One region of the Blautia segnis genome, then DNA from elsewhere that is predicted to be linked to it. Evidence: riboswitches for the same ligand, from Rfam matches in the RefSeq annotation. Region 1 holds a riboswitch; the other holds the start of a gene.
What was found. Region 1 has a riboswitch for cyclic di-GMP ahead of H8S54_RS17145 (ABC transporter substrate-binding protein). Riboswitches for the same ligand answer to the same signal wherever they lie in the genome.
Positions count from the first base shown of each region.

Region 2: another riboswitch for cyclic di-GMP. It lies ahead of H8S54_RS18380 (hypothetical protein); the one in region 1 lies ahead of H8S54_RS17145 (ABC transporter substrate-binding protein).

Region 1 covers NZ_JACOOT010000039.1:170,756-178,761, forward strand. The annotation lists gene H8S54_RS17135 (transporter substrate-binding domain-containing protein) at 1-1,934, opposite strand, end outside; gene H8S54_RS17140 (ATP-binding protein) at 2,064-4,208, opposite strand; gene H8S54_RS17145 (ABC transporter substrate-binding protein) at 4,355-6,199, opposite strand; cyclic di-GMP riboswitch class I at 6,299-6,374, opposite strand; gene H8S54_RS17150 (helix-turn-helix domain-containing protein) at 6,516-6,833, opposite strand; gene H8S54_RS17155 (glucosaminidase domain-containing protein) at 7,115-8,006, opposite strand, start outside.
Region 2 covers NZ_JACOOT010000039.1:55,603-63,608, reverse strand. The annotation lists gene H8S54_RS16650 (DUF4866 domain-containing protein) at 1-271, shown strand, start outside; gene H8S54_RS16645 (threonine/serine exporter family protein) at 299-1,630, shown strand; gene H8S54_RS19210 (DUF6783 domain-containing protein) at 1,846-1,950, opposite strand; gene H8S54_RS19205 (DUF6783 domain-containing protein) at 1,921-2,001, shown strand; cyclic di-GMP riboswitch class I at 2,048-2,123, shown strand; gene H8S54_RS18380 (hypothetical protein) at 2,515-2,757, shown strand; gene H8S54_RS16635 (response regulator) at 2,733-2,993, shown strand; gene H8S54_RS16630 (ATP-binding protein) at 3,027-5,852, shown strand; gene H8S54_RS16625 (hypothetical protein) at 5,985-6,353, shown strand; gene H8S54_RS16620 (redox-sensing transcriptional repressor Rex) at 6,608-7,255, shown strand; gene H8S54_RS16615 (NAD(P)H-hydrate dehydratase) at 7,376-8,006, shown strand, end outside.

The DNA.
Region 1 (8,006 bases):
ATGTTTTTCACATCCGCCGGTACCGGATTGTAATTCACTTTTCCACTTTCGATGCGGGTCAGATCTAATATATCATTGATCAGCGACAGTAAATGCTCTGAGCTTTCGTCAATCTTTTCCAGACAATTTTTCACTTCGCCTGACGGATTGTTTTTCATTGCAATACCGGTAAATCCTATGATTGCATTCATCGGTGTCCTCATATCATGGGACATATGTGACAGAAATGCTGTTTTTGCCTTGTTTGCAGCCTGTGCATGCTCTGCCAGTTCCGCCATTTCCTCAGCTTTCTCCTGGGCCGCCTTCTGAGCTTTTTTTCTTGCACTGAGACGCACCATTATCACAGCCATAGTAGTCAGCAGCCATCCAAAAATAAGAAGAACCCAAACAGTAACAACAGGATGCAGACGTATCCAGTCAACAAATGTCAGCTCTGTTGCTTTGTATGTGGTATACTGTGCTGCAAGATCTTCAACAAGATTTTGGGGCATGGCATACATTGCTTTCGTCAGAATACCAGCCAGCGCATGGTTCTCAGTTGATGAAATTACCATGCGGTAGGTGAATGTAGGCTGTTCCAGCAGAGTATATGTCATGGTGCCCGTAGTGTCACTGTTCACAAACGCCTGTGCCATGTAATAGTAGACGAAGGCGGCATCTGCTTTACCCTCACGGACAGCTTCCATCATTTCCTGTCGGGTACTGCACATCAGTTTTTCTGCACCGGGTGCCATTGCATCTTCAATTGAATTTGATGCTGTCTGGTCAACAGTAGTAACAACATTAATTTTTCCATCAAAGTCACGCCGTGTCACCCTTGCCAGCTGCATCGTAATGAAAGGTGCAGTAATCCCCCATTTTTTCGTCTCAGCATAGTTATCTGTTTCCAGGCGCGCATCGATGCTCATATCTGTGGTTTCCTTATTTTTCTGATAAGCAATATACTCATCTCTGGTGGCAGGTGTAAGAAACTCATAGGAAATCCCGGCATAGTCTGCAATTTTCCGGAAGTAATCCGGGATAATACCCTTCATCTCACCATTTTCATTATAAGAATATGGATAACGGGTCGGATCACACAGAACATGCAGCGGGTTGTCCTTGGAATACTGTGAAATAATACTTTTTTCTTTCTCCGTATATTCCAGATTCTTAGTTTCTATGCTTTCATAATTTTTATTGTAAAGCGTCGTTTTCCAGTCACCCTCAACCGCATTCATCTGATCGATCGCATAATTGATCTCATTCAGCAATTCTGTATTGCCCTTTTTAACAATGACATAGAAATCGCTGCTGCCAAATTTATCCACGATTCGCTCATTGTTTGTTTTTCTCAGAGAACTGGTAACAATCGCATCAACTTTTTCGCTCTGAAGGGCTTCCTCCATCTCTGCGGTCGTATCAAAATAAGATGGAACATATGTAAATCCTTTGTTGTCTGCAAAATCCGCAAACTCTTCATTCCGGGTGTTTCCGTTCAAAAGCGCCACACGCATACCGTTGTAAGTGCTGTAATCGCCGTCCACAATCGTGCTGTTGTCACTGCGGACGGTCAGCATCCCATAATTGGTTCCGATCGGACGTGAAAAATCAAACTTTTCTTCTCTGTCCGGTGTTTTGCGGGCAGATGTTACCATGTCGATCTCGCCATCTTCAAGCATCTGCTGCATATCATCCCAGCTCTTATCATATCCGATATATTCGTAATCTACATCCCAATAACGGGCCATCAACCGAAGAAAATCATAGCCATACCCACTGCGGTTGCCTTCTTCATCCATCACATGATAACCATCCATGGCAAAGAAACCGACTTTGACAGTTTCATGCTGCGAACTATCCTCGGCCGCATATGCAGTCAGGGGAGAAAATATCATACACACGCATACAAAAACCAGTAACACTGCCACATATTTCTTTGCTCTCGAAATCATATTAAATCTCCTGTCTGTCTGTCTGTCTGTCTGTCTGTCTGTCTGTCAAATATATTTCTCTATACATCTCTTTGTCAACCTTCTGATTTAATAAAATTACACTACTGTATCAAAACCATTTGTCACTGTTCAATGCCCTGCGGTTCGGTGCCCCCCCCCGCCGGATTTTATGCTTCTGATCGTCTTCTCCAGTACCGTCATCTCAACCGGTTTTGAAACATGTGCATTCATACCGGCTGACAGAGAATGCTGGATATCCTCTGAAAATGCATTGGCGGTCATGGCAATGATCGGAATCTTCTTTGCCAGTTCATGGGAGCTTCTGCGGATTGCCTTTGTTGCCTCATAACCATTCATAACAGGCATCTGCACATCCATCAGGATCATGTCATAATCCCCCGGAGCAGACTGTTCAAATGCTTTCAAAATCTCTTCGCCATTTTCACAGATAGTACATTCCGCACCTTCAATCTTTAACAGTTCTGTCAGGATCTCTGCGTTCAGCTCATTATCCTCTGCACACAGGAATCTCATTCCCTGAAGGATATTTCCATCCTGCTCATCTGTTTCTTCTTGTGCTGCCAGAGCGGCCGTTCTATCCTCTGCAATTTTCAGATCCATGAGAATCTCAAAACAGCTTCCCTGTCCCAGTTCACTTTCCACATCAATGGTACCTCCCATTGCCTCAACCAGGTTCTTAGTAATCGCCATTCCAAGTCCGGTTCCCTGTATTTTGTTTGTAAGGGAACTTTCCGCACGGGTAAACGCATCAAAAATTGTATCCATGAAATCTGCCGACATTCCCATACCATTGTCACTGACTAAAAAGCGGTACTTTGCATAGACAGATGACTTTGTCTCACATTCTTCTACCAGAAGCTGAATTTTTCCACCCTCTTGCGTATATTTTATGGCATTAGACAGCAGATTACTGAAAATCTGCATCAAATGAACCTGATCACCATTCACCCACTCATGGTGAATATTTTCTTTTATGATTGTAAAAGTCTGCTGCTTTTCATATATTTGAGAATGAAATATAGTGTCAAGTTCCTGCATAAATTCCAAAATTGAAAAATCAGAGTACTTAAAAACCGTTTTTCCTGCCTCAATCTTGCTCATATCCAAAACATCATTGATAATTCCTAACAGATGCTGTGATGAAATATCTATTTTATCTGCATACTCTATAACTTTTGCTTTATTACCTGCATCATGTCTGATCAAAGATGTAATACCAATGATTGCATTCATAGGTGTGCGAATATCATGTGACATATTAGACAGGAAATCCGTTTTCGCCTTATTTGCATTTTCAGCTGTCTGTAAAGCCTCTGTTGCAACGTTCTTTGCCTTTTTCAGTTTTTGATTGACTACTTCCATTTCCTTCATTGTTTGTAAATGAAGTTCATTATTTCTTTTTTCATATTCTGCTTTTTGATCTGCAAGACTAAGTCTGGAAATACTGTAGAATAATCCGGCAAAAAGTAAAAGTATAGAACCTGCCATGAGTATTGTTGTAAACAGCACCGTTTTCTGGTAATCCATCAGCACATTGTCAACAACTCCCTTTGCCACAATGCATACCAAAATGGTGTTGTTGCTTTCTATCGGGCAATACCCCAGATAATAGGGGTTCTGTTTTCCCAAAAGTGCAACTCCGGATTCTCTGTTATCAAACTTCTTTTTGAACAAATCAGCTTCCTCTTCTGTAATAGCCTGTTCCCCTTTTAAATGTTTTAACAAAGAATAATTACGCAGGTATTTATCACCACTCTGGTTCGTATACGTAATATTTCCGTCATGATCCAACATGAACAAATATGCATTCCCATCATAACCTTTCAGTTTTAACATGGAATCCAGTTTCGAATGATCATACACAGTTCCAATTGCCGTATAAGTTTCCCCATTGATCGTATATTCCTGACATGGGATCGCAACCAGATAACCGTCTTTTTTCTTCTGATCATAATCAAGACGCACCAGTTTTCCAATATTGTATCCATTCTTTAAGTCCAGCAGAAGTTTACTTGGCATATCAATCCGCATTTTTGTTCCACCTGCTGATATTGCCTGACCATTCTCCTGAATGAATATAAGGGTACTTTCCGATTCTTTTTCCCATGCCTCAAAGAAACTTTTGTTCACATCCGTTTCAAGAGACAGCTCCCTCTCATGAAGTAAAAATTCCTCAACCAACTGCAGCTGGCTGTAGTATCCACTCACCTGAAGATCATAGGTCTGCTGTATCTGTTCAACAACAGCTCCCATACTGCTTTTTCCGTTTTCGCTGATATACTTCTTAGACTTACTTATCAGATACTTGATACAACCTAAGCTTAAAAGAATAATAAGTAGTATAAGCAACAGCCTTGTTATTTTTTTTCTTTTATTTACCGTTTGTTCTATCTCCACTTTTACTGTTCAACCTCTATATAGTCTTCCGGTGCTGACGGCTGCTGTCCTTTTGACATTGCTTCGATCCATGCACTTGATAATGTTGTCTCTTTAAGCTGCTCAATCTCACATTTCGAATTTATTTTTTTCAATACAGACATTGTGGTGTCTGTAAGAAGAATCGAGTATTCCTTTTCTTTGTCTATTTTCTTATCGTTAACTGTTAAGTCCTTTAACGAAAATCCACTTTCCTCTTGATTGACGATCATTTTCATACCGGATGCAATTGGTAATTCGTATTTATTGGTTACGTAAAAATTCTCATCCGCATCGGCGAGATAATTTTCCACGAGTTCACAAACCTGTTTACCATTGATTTTTGCAACATATAATGCTGTATCTGAACTCTTCGCTGTCATCATGCCAACCCGGCTGCTGGTGCATTCTCCTTTGTACATAGAGGAAGTGAAATAATAATATGGTGCCAGAGCCAGCTGTGCATCATTTTCTTCTCTGATCGTAGTTAAAATGGAAGATGCTGCATCACGGCCATTTCTATCGTTCAGTGAAATAGAATATTCATTTTCAAAATTCACCGTTGCTTTTTCTTCTGGATCTTTACGATTCATTGCACTACAAAAAGTATCATAAGCCTGTGTTTCATCCATTTCCCCTGACAGTAATCCGTGAACAGCCTCAAGACTTGCATCAAATGATTTTTGAGCGGAATACCGGATATAAACAGCATTATTATTAATTTCCTCTTCCAGTCCAGGCACATCCTGCATCATGGTTGGAACATCTGTATTCAATGAAATAACACCGCTTCCATCCGCAATCAGCTTTTGCCCCTCTTCTGAAATCATACAATCCAGCACATCCAGTGCAGTATCCAGTTTCTCCCGGTCTTTTTCCAGGTTTTTGTTAAATGCAATGTTTAAGGACGGAGTCATGTACACATAGGATTCATCCGATGTCTGTGAAAAGTAAGGAATACGGATCAGATCTGCATCCATCTGTTTCTGCAGCTGCTGCATAACCGTCGGATGTCCATGAAACATTGCTGATTTTCCCTCGACAAACATCTGGGTTCCTGTATTGATGTCAATATTGATATCTTCTTTACCAAAGTGCGAGTCCTTAAGAAACTGACTGGTTTCTGAAAAAATACGTTTCCATAATGTATCATCAAACTTTACTTCATCCGCTGCAGTCTCTGCACCGTTTCGCCATTCCATACCATCCAGGCTTGTAAACTCACCGATTGCCGCTGCCTGGATGATTTCATTATTAGACCAGTCTTCACCAAGATCCATGGAATACGGTTTTATGCCATTATCATAAAACTGCTGACAGGCCTGTACATATTCCTCATAATTTTCTGGAATCTTTATGCCATACTGATCAAACAGTGTTTTGTTGGCAATGATCGTCTGCGGAATACCACAGATTGGCAGCCACTGGATTTCATCCTCCGCATTCTTATAATATTGCACCGCATAAGAATAGTACTTGGAAACAACATCATAAGAAGCAAAATCCATAAGATAAGGCTGTAAGTCCTGTGCATCTGTTCCAGAGAATCGACGTACTGTTATGATATCCGGCAATTCATCATGTTCTTTAAAATAACTGTATAAATCGGTATCATTGTTCCCAATAATAAATTCAATATCCTGATCAGGAAACTGTTCATGGATATAGGGTGCAATATTTTTCATCAAACGATTTTCCCACAGATAAACGGTAAGATGATCATCATTTTTAGATACTTCTTTCTTTGACTGTCCACATCCAGACAAGACAGCAGATGCTACAAGTACACCTGACACCACTGCAATCAGACAACGTTTTGCCTTTTTCATACTTTTATTTTCCTCATTCTTTCCTGATAAAATCATTATTGTTACGCCTATGAAATAACACCGTAAAAAAGCACCGTCAGACAGACAGTGCACCTCATTTTATGCAACTGGCTGCCATTTTACAGGCCCTGTAGCTTTGCGTCCCAGACTTTCATCTGGTTTGCCGATTTCCTTATTATAGATATAGCTTTTAAACTTATGCAAAAAAACTGATTTTATTATACTTTAACGTTCTACTATGCACAAGAAAAAAATTACCGTTTTAACGTTCAAAAACAAAAAAAGAACAGCCGATACATATACTCGAACTGTTCTCCTACTTCCGAAGTCCACGCAGCATTGACATCACTGTTTCCTGCTCATTTGTACTCAGATCGTTCCATATCCCTAGAACTTCTTTCTGTTTTTCTGTCAGATTCTCTGAATTACCTTCCTGAAAAAACTGCGATAATGTCACGCCCAAAGCTGTACATATTTTTTCAAGTGTGATCAGCGACGGCAGGTTTTCCTGCGCCATGATTCTTCCCAGTGACGACTGGGAAATTCCCGACAGCTGCGATAATCTGTATTTACTGATATCACGCTTTTCACATAAAGATGTTATTTTATCCGCAATATACTTCTCTATCTGCAAGTAACTATACCTCATTTCCGCTATTACATGTTCTTATTGTACCTGTAATAATAGAAAAATATTAGTAATCAACTTTGCAAGTATTCATTCCCATTATAGGAAGTATACCGGTAAAAAAAATATAAAGATACTTTCGTTTCCGCAAAAGTCATTTTCGCTTATATCGTTTTTATAATAGCACAGACAGTTATGTTTGTCACATAAAAGTTTGAAACCTCAAACAAAAAAATAAGCCTGCCGTCATCCGCAGATTTCTCTACAGACAACAGCAGGTCCATTCCCTATTTCTTCAACATTTCATTCACCCGTTTCTGCACTGCCCCATAATCATATCCCGCAGCCTGCAGTTTCTTCTTCCTGTTCGCGCCGTTCCCCCACTTTCCGGCAATAACTTCCTTTGCCACAGCTTCCACACTCTTTTTCCCACTGCCTTTCACCAGCTCATTCACCTTCGCCTGCACTACCCCATAATCATATCCTGCAGCCTGCAGTCTCTTCTTTCTGTCCTCACCGTTCCCCCACTTTCCGGCAAGCACTTCCTTCGCCACAGCTTCCACACTCTTCTTTCCTGTACCGGTATTCCCGCCGGTTTCATTCGCAGCCTTCTCATACCGCGGAGCCGCATACCCGCGGATATATCCCCATCCCAAAGGGAGCACCCTTTTGTCAACCTTTTCACCCCGGTTACCTTCAATAGCAGTTACCATTCCGCCGGAAACCTTCTCCACAAAACCGATATGATCACTGTACCCATCATTCGGCTGTGCTGCCTTATCCCAGTTATAGACAATCACATACCCCGGCTCCGGCGTGATGGTACCATCCTCAATCCAGATCCCCAGCTTTTTAAAAATCTTCACATGCTCCTCAACGCCGCACTCCCTGCCGATCAGCTCACTGCATCCCGCCTTGATCCCTGCGGCAGACACACAGGTATCACACCATTCATCTGAATACTGCACTGCATATCCTCTGGGAAGCGGCTTCACACTGTTATACAGGTCAATAATCTCCTTAAACTTTCCATTGGCCTCACTGAACCCCAGCCAGCCCCTCATCACATCCAGAACACTCTCAGCAGTCTTTGCCATAGTCTCACATCCTCCTTCATCAAATCTTGTCAGTTCATACTGACGGATCACCTTCATGCAGTTCTCTACATAGGAAAAAGAA
Region 2 (8,006 bases), 120 kb from region 1:
GGGGCTTACAGAGGCGCAGGCCTATGCGGTTGTATGGAAGACTTTCCAGGAGATCCAGCAGGCAGCACCCCGTGCAGTGGTTTTTTATGGACAGGAGACCGGCGTAAAAAAAGAAAATCCAGAGAAACCCTTTGATGAACTTGGCGTTTTGCTTCCCATCCATGAATTTGAAAAGAAAATGCTCCAGCATATGGAGGAAATTGACGGGATCGTCCTTGCCTGCAGGGAGCGGATGATGGAACTTGCAGGAAATGACAGCCTGAAATTATAAAGGGACTTTTCGGAAGGAAGTGGGCTTATGCAGCCAGAGATGGTCAGAAAAAATCATATGGACGTGGAGTGGCATGAATACACCGATGCAAATGGCCAAAATACCCCCGTTATAAATGCAAGCATCACCGAAAAGGCTTCCATTATCGGACGTGTGGGGATCATGTTTTTATCCTGTGGGACTGGAGCCTGGAGGGTCCGAAGCTCCATGAATGCCCTGGCCGAAGCAATGGGAATTACCTGTACCGCAGATATCGGACTGATGTCCATTGAGTACACCTGTTTTGACGGGGAAAACGGCTTTACCCAGTCTTTATGCCTTACCAATACAGGGGTGAATACGTCAAAGCTGAACCGGCTGGAGCATTTTATCCGTAACTTTGAAACAGAGGGAAAAAACATGTCCGGGGAAGAGCTTCACAGCTATCTGGATGAGATTGAAAGGATCCATGGCCTTTATTCCCCGGCAGCCCTGGGACTGGCTGCCGCCATTGCATGCTGTGGATTTACCTTTCTTTTAGGCGGAGGACCAGTAGAGATGTTTTGTGCTTTTATTGGAGCAGGACTTGGAAATTTCCTTCGCTGCAAGCTGACCAAGCATCATTTTACTTTGTTTCTGGGTATTGTTACATCTGTCTCCCTGGCATGCTTTGTATATGCAGGATTATTAAAATTAGGGGAAATCCTGTTTGGGATTTCCATTCAGCATGAAGCAGGATATATCTGTGCCATGCTTTTTATCATCCCTGGCTTCCCCTTTATTACCAGCGGAATCGACCTGGCAAAGCTGGATATGCGTTCTGGTATGGAAAGGCTTACTTATGCACTGATTATTGTCCTGGTAGCCACTATGTCTGCCTGGATCATGGCCATGCTTCTTCACTTACAGCCGGTGGATTTTATAAAGATCCATATGTCTGCTGCAATGTGGATTCTCACACGGCTTATTGCAAGCTTTTTCGGCGTGTTCGGTTTCTCCATCATGTTTAACAGTCCGGTAAGGCTTGCCTGTTCTACGGCAGTACTTGGTGCAATTGCAAATACCCTGCGGCTGGAGCTTGTGGATCTCGCCACCTTACCTCCGGCAGTGGCCGCATTTATCGGAGCTCTGACAGCTGGGCTTCTGGCCTCCCTTCTGAAAAATAAGGTGGGCTATCCAAGGATTTCCGTGACAGTGCCTTCTATTGTGATCATGGTACCGGGGCTTTATTTATACCGTGGATTTTATAACCTTGGAATCATGTCCTTATCCCTTTCCGCATCCTGGTTTGCAGCTGCGCTTCTGATCATTGCAGCACTTCCGCTGGGACTGATCTTTGCAAGGATTTTGACAGATAAGGCGTTTCGGTATTGTACCTGACTTGAATTGCAAACAGGTGCAAGCTGCTAAACCGGTCCGGCAAAAGGAGGTGGCTGATATGTTAAGTATGATTTCCTATGCTGAAGAAAACGGCGAAAAAAAGGCGAAAACCGCTTAGGGACGCTTATGAATATGATAGAGAAGTATATTGCGGATAAAATAACATCTTTATGTGAAAAACGTGATATCAGTAAATACAGATTATCACAGTTTTTTCAGGAAGGTAATTCGGAGAATCTGACAGAAAAACAGAAAGAAGTTCTAAGGGTTTGAAAAATCATTCCTGCAATCTGCACGCCCCACTTTGCGGTATATTTCACCCGAATTCGGCCTACGTAGCCCGGATGTTTTCCTTGTGCAAAGCGGAGTAAGGGGGTATAATAAAATCAGTTTTTTGTATAATTTTAAAAGCTATAATAAGGAAATCGGCAAACCAGATGAAAATTTGGGACGCAAAGCTACAGGACCTGTAAAATGGTAGCCAGTTGCATAAAGTGAGGTGCACTGTCTGTTTGGCAGTGCTTTTATTATAACATGAATTATTAATAGTACATGATAGGTAATTGCGAAACAAGTTCGCAATCCTGATTAAAAAGCGGTAAGAATCCTGCAACGCAGAATTCTTAAGATGAAAAGTAGGTGCTTTTAAATTTAGACATGACTAAAAGACTTCCCAGATAAACTGCGAAGTCATGAGATGGATGCTTTTGTATCTCTGGAGGAATCCATCTGGTCTGAATAGGGAATATCTTCGGTTACTACTATTGGCAAATCGGGCATATATTTTGCAATAAATAAAGAGTCCTTTTTTTAAGGCAGATCTGTATAAGAAGTACTTTACGCTTGAGTATAATCGGAGTCTTACAGGCGGAGAAAAATCCTGGGTGAAAGAAAAACTTACGGGTATGCTGGCAGAATATATCTCTTATGCCAAAGACTGTCTGGGGAATCAGACACTGAAATTTAAGATACAGGACTGCAATGATTATGATGAAATGCTTCAGGCACTGATATATGATAACGATCAAGACTTCAAGAGTGTTCCACTTACAAATATACTCGTACTTTTAAGAAAGGCAAGAAAAGCAGAAGCTGTCGCAAAATGTCATCGGGAACTTATGATCTGATACTTATGGATATCCAGATGCCAAACATGGATGGCTATCAGGCAACCCAGTGTATCCGGCATTTAAATGATAAAAAGAAGGCAGAGATCCCGATCATTGCCATGACAGCAAATGCTTTTGAGGAAGACAAAAAAAGAGCATTTGATGCGGGCATGAATGAACATATAGCGAAACCCATTGATATTGAGAAACTGAGAGTGGCCATTCTTTCTGTATTGAATAAACAGAAAAACTGACAGACTGGGAAGAACAACAGCAGGATAATAAAGATGAAAAGAATAAATAAAAAGATAGGAAAAAATAAGAATAAAAGATTATGTTTGAGCATTTTTGCAATTATTATGCTGCTTTTTGTATCAGCTTCTGTTTATGCGTCGGAGATAAAAAGTGACGGGGAAACAACTCAGGCAATGGAAGAAGAAAATAAAACCGTGAGAGTCGGGTATTTTCCATATTCCAATTTTCAGGAAGGCGGTTCCGGGGAACACAAGCAGGGAGCAGGCTATGAGTATCTTCAGAAAATTTCTTATATAACCGGCTGGAAGTATGAATATGTCTATGCTTCCTTTAAAGAGTGCCTGGATATGCTGGAAGCTGGAGAAATAGATATACTTGGAAATGTCAGTTATACACAGGAAAGAGCAGAAGCTATCAATTTTTCTTCTTATGAGGAGCTAACGGAACGATACTGGATCTATACCAGGGAGGACCATGCGGACCTTACGGATGGTGATCTAAAGCAGATAAATGGCTGCCGTATCGGTGTTGCAGATGGAAGCTATCAGAAAGAACTTCTGGAAAAATGGCTGGACAGCAATCAGATCCAGGCAGAGGTTGTTGCCTGTAAAGGCTATGATGAAATGATAGAAAAACTGGATGCAGATGAACTGGAGGCTCTTGTGATTCCGGCACTGTCTGTCAACAGCGATTTTATTGCCATTGCCAATATCGGGGCAAGTGACTGTTATTTTGGTGTATCAAAATCCAGACCAGATCTGTTAAAGGAATTAAATTCTGCCCTGGAAGAAATCAACAACACAGAAACGGACTACAGCAGCAAGCTGTATGCCCGTTATGAAGGAAAAGCGGTCATAAATTATGCACTCAACAAGGAAGAAAAACAATGGCTGGATGCACATGAAAATACAATCCGTGTGGGATATCTAAAGGATAATCTTCCTTTTTGCGGTGAAGAAAATGGGAAACTGACAGGAATCCTTGGAACCGTTTTGAACACTGTCCAGGAAAAATATGAAATCACGATCAAGGCAGTTCCCTGTTCCACGGGAGTGCAGATGAACGAGGCATTGCAATCTGGTGAAATAGATATTGCCGGTCCTATCATTCAGGATCTTTATATGCAGGAACAGTTTCAGGTGGTTTTGACGGATGTAATCTTTGATATTACGCCGGTTGTTATTTACCAGGGGAAAGAATATAGCAGCAGTCTCTCTGCAATCGCAGCGACAGAGACCTCACTGTATTCGGAATTGATGGTGTCCCTTCTTTTTCCAGATGCAGAGATCAAACAATATGACACACAAGAGGAATGCCTGGAGGCAGTAGCAAAGGGAAAAGTAGGAGCAACGGTTATTCCCTCTTCAAAAATCAATCTTCTTAATGAAAGTCCACTGACCAAAAGTCTGTCATTTGCAGAAATGGCAAAACGGCAGGAATTAGCGATGTTTACAACGAGAGGAAACAGAAGAGCAGCTACCATTATCAATAAAGCAATTGAGCAGTCATCCAATATTTTAAATGGCGTTGTCCTTGCGCAGAATTCCGTTTCAGAAAAGAAAATGACCTTGCAGGATGTCCTTGCAGAGTATGCCGACTTCGCTATCGGAATTTCATTTGTGATTATTTTTGTACTGCTTCTTCTGGTCTATTTCCTTTCCGTAAGCAGGAAAAAACAAATGGAAGCGTTGAAAGAAGCACAGAATGCAAATGCGGCGAATATTGCAAAAACAACATTCCTGAACCATATGTCCCATGACATCAGGACACCAATGAATGCAATTGTCGGATTTACAGATATTGCCCTGAAGAGGAAGCCGGACGAAGAAGTGGAGAATTGTCTGAAAAAGATCAGGCAGAGTTCCGAATATCTGATGACACTGATCAACGATGTGTTGGATATCAGCCGCATTGAAAGTGGTAAACTGGAATATAAACCAGTACCGGTAGATCTCAGGGATATGATAAATACTGTTTTGTCGATTGCAAGGGGATATATGGAAAACCGTGACCTTAATTTTTATGTTTCAAGAGAAGAACTTAAAAACCCCTATGTAATGGCAGATGAACTCAGAATCAGGGAAGTATTGCTCAACATTATCAGCAATGCAGTCAAATTTACAAAAGACGGAGGCACTATTTCATTTATTGCAGAAAACAGTCTGGGTAATGATGAGCACCATATAATCGTGCGCTATCGTATATCGGATACCGGAATTGGTATGAGTGAGGAATTCCAGGCAAGAATATTTGATGAGTTCAGTCAGGAAAATGATGGAGCAAGAACCAGTTATAAGGGAACCGGACTGGGAATGGCCATTGCCAAACAGTATGTAAATCTTATGGGTGGGAAAATTGAAGTCAGCAGCAGACAAGGTATTGGCTCAACCTTTACGGTAGAAATCCCCCTGCTTATAGCAGAACAGGTATTGACTGAAAAGGAAGAAAATTTAAGGAAAGATATGGATTTACAGGGTTTGCATGTTCTTTTGGCAGAGGACAATGATTTAAATGCGGAGATAGCAGTAGTTTTATTGGAAGAAAAAGGGATGGTTGTAACCAGGACTGTAGATGGCAAATCTGCTCTGACACAGTTTTGCAATACAGCTCCCGGGACTTTTGATCTGATCTTGATGGATATTATGATGCCGGAAATGAATGGATATGAATCGACAAAAGCCATCCGAAATCTGCCGGACCGTCCGGACGGAAAGAAAATACCTATTATTGCAATGACGGCAAATGCATTTGCAGAGGATGTACAGGCTGCTTTGAATGCCGGGATGAATGATCATGTGGCCAAGCCAGTTGATATGGAGATTCTGATATCTGTCATCACAAAATATATAGAACGATGATTCAGGTGTTAAAAATGGATTGAAAATTTCACATGGAATGGAGCTTGAATATTTGGTACTAAAAAGTGGACGATTTCGATCATTTAGTTGCGATAGTAATAAAATATATTGAAAAAAGTAGGAGAAATTCAGTTGTTAGAGAAAGCAGTTCAGTCTGCAATATATGAAAAAGCTCTTAAAAATCATTATATAGAAATTCTGTATATTGATTTTGAAGATACAGGAAAATGCATAAAGCTTCATCAGGATACGAAGCTGCGTAGTGGTGAAAACATTTTCCCAGAGTCGGATGAGCAGATGTTTGAGGATTATATCTGTGAGAAAATTATGCGTTATGCATCTGGTGATACAGAGGATCTTAACCGGGTAAAGCAGCAGATGATGCTGTTGCAGAAGAATGAAGAATTGTCAAATGCACTTCATTATAGCCAAAAACGGGATGAAGAGCTTACAAAGGCATTGGAGACGCCGTACCATAGAAGCAGCCAGTTTCAGCTTTGACTCTTTTTTCTGCCACATACGATATCCCAGAGGTACAGACAGATAGAGTGCATGGACATGGTTCTTTACCGGGATACAAAGCATGATACTTACAAAGCAGTGACCATTAAGGCAGCTGGAACCATTATGTGCTGCGTGGTCAAAAAGTTTTGTGATTTTGCACAACTTTGATTGACAAGAAAATAACATTTCGGTATAATTGACGTAGTGTATCGCGGAAAAGTATAGGCAGCGGGAACAAGGAGGGGAACATTTTGGAGGCGAAAGAAATCTCAAAGGCAGTGGTTAAGAGACTGCCAAGGTATTATCGCTATCTGGGGGAACTGATGGAAGAGAAGGTAGAGCGTATATCTTCCAATGATCTGAGCAAGAAAATGCACGTAACTGCATCCCAGATCCGTCAGGATCTTAACAACTTCGGCGGTTTTGGACAGCAGGGATACGGATACAATGTAGAATATCTTTACACAGAGATCGGCAAGATCTTAGGGCTGGACACCATCCATCCCATGATCATTCTGGGTGCAGGTAATCTGGGACAGGCACTTGCCAATTATGGGGATTTTGAGAAAAGAGGATTCCGCCTTGTAGGAATCTTTGACGTGAATCCGGTTCTGGAAGGAATTTCCGTTCGCGGCATTGAGATCCAGATGATCAGCCGGCTTCCGGAATTTATGAAGGAGAATCAGGTGGAAATCGCCATTCTGACACTTCCCAAGAACAAGGCCAAGGAGATGGCGAAGATTCTCATTGAGAACGGAATCAAGGCAATCTGGAATTTCGCACATACAGATCTGGACGCTCCGGAGGACGTAATCGTGGAGAATGTCCATCTTTCCGAGAGTCTGATGGCTTTGTCCTACAATTTAAGCCAGTATCGGAATGAACATACAGAGAAATAGAAGTTAAAGAGGACTGCTGCTTGTCTCACTGGAAGATTTACAGGAGACCGGGCAGCAGTTTTGCATATAGACGCGAAAGGAAATGATTTGTTGCCTGACGCGTCAGATGAGGAGCTGATCATGAAAAAAGTTGTGACCTGCAGCCAGATGAAGCTTCTGGACCATGAAACCATTCACAGCATGCACGTACCGTCACTGGTGCTGATGGAGCGCGCAGCCCTGGCTGTCAGAGATGAAATCGTGAAGTACCTTCTGGGGAAAAATCCCGATGGCAGCTGGCAGCATGAACGTGTCCTGGCAGTCTGCGGTTCCGGCAACAACGGCGGCGACGGCATTGCCATTGCAAGGCTGCTTCACTTATCCGGGATCCATACGGAGATTTTTCTTGCAGGAAATCCGGACAAAATGACCGAAGAAACCAGACGCCAGTGGGAAATTGCCGCCAGCTATCAGGTGCCGGTAACGAATAACCCGGTATGGAGTGAATATACTGTTATAGCAGACGGGATTTTCGGCGTGGGGCTTTCCCGGGAAATTGCGGGAAAATACAGAGAAATCATCGACTGCATGAATCAGGCAGAAGCCTGCAAGGTGGCAGTGGACATTCCGTCTGGCATCCATGGTGATACAGGAGCCATTCTCGGCGTGGCTTTTAAGGCAGACATGACGGTAACCTTTGCATACCGGAAACGGGGACTGTGCCTTTACCCAGGAAGAATGTACGCGGGAAAGGTTGTGACAGCAGACATTG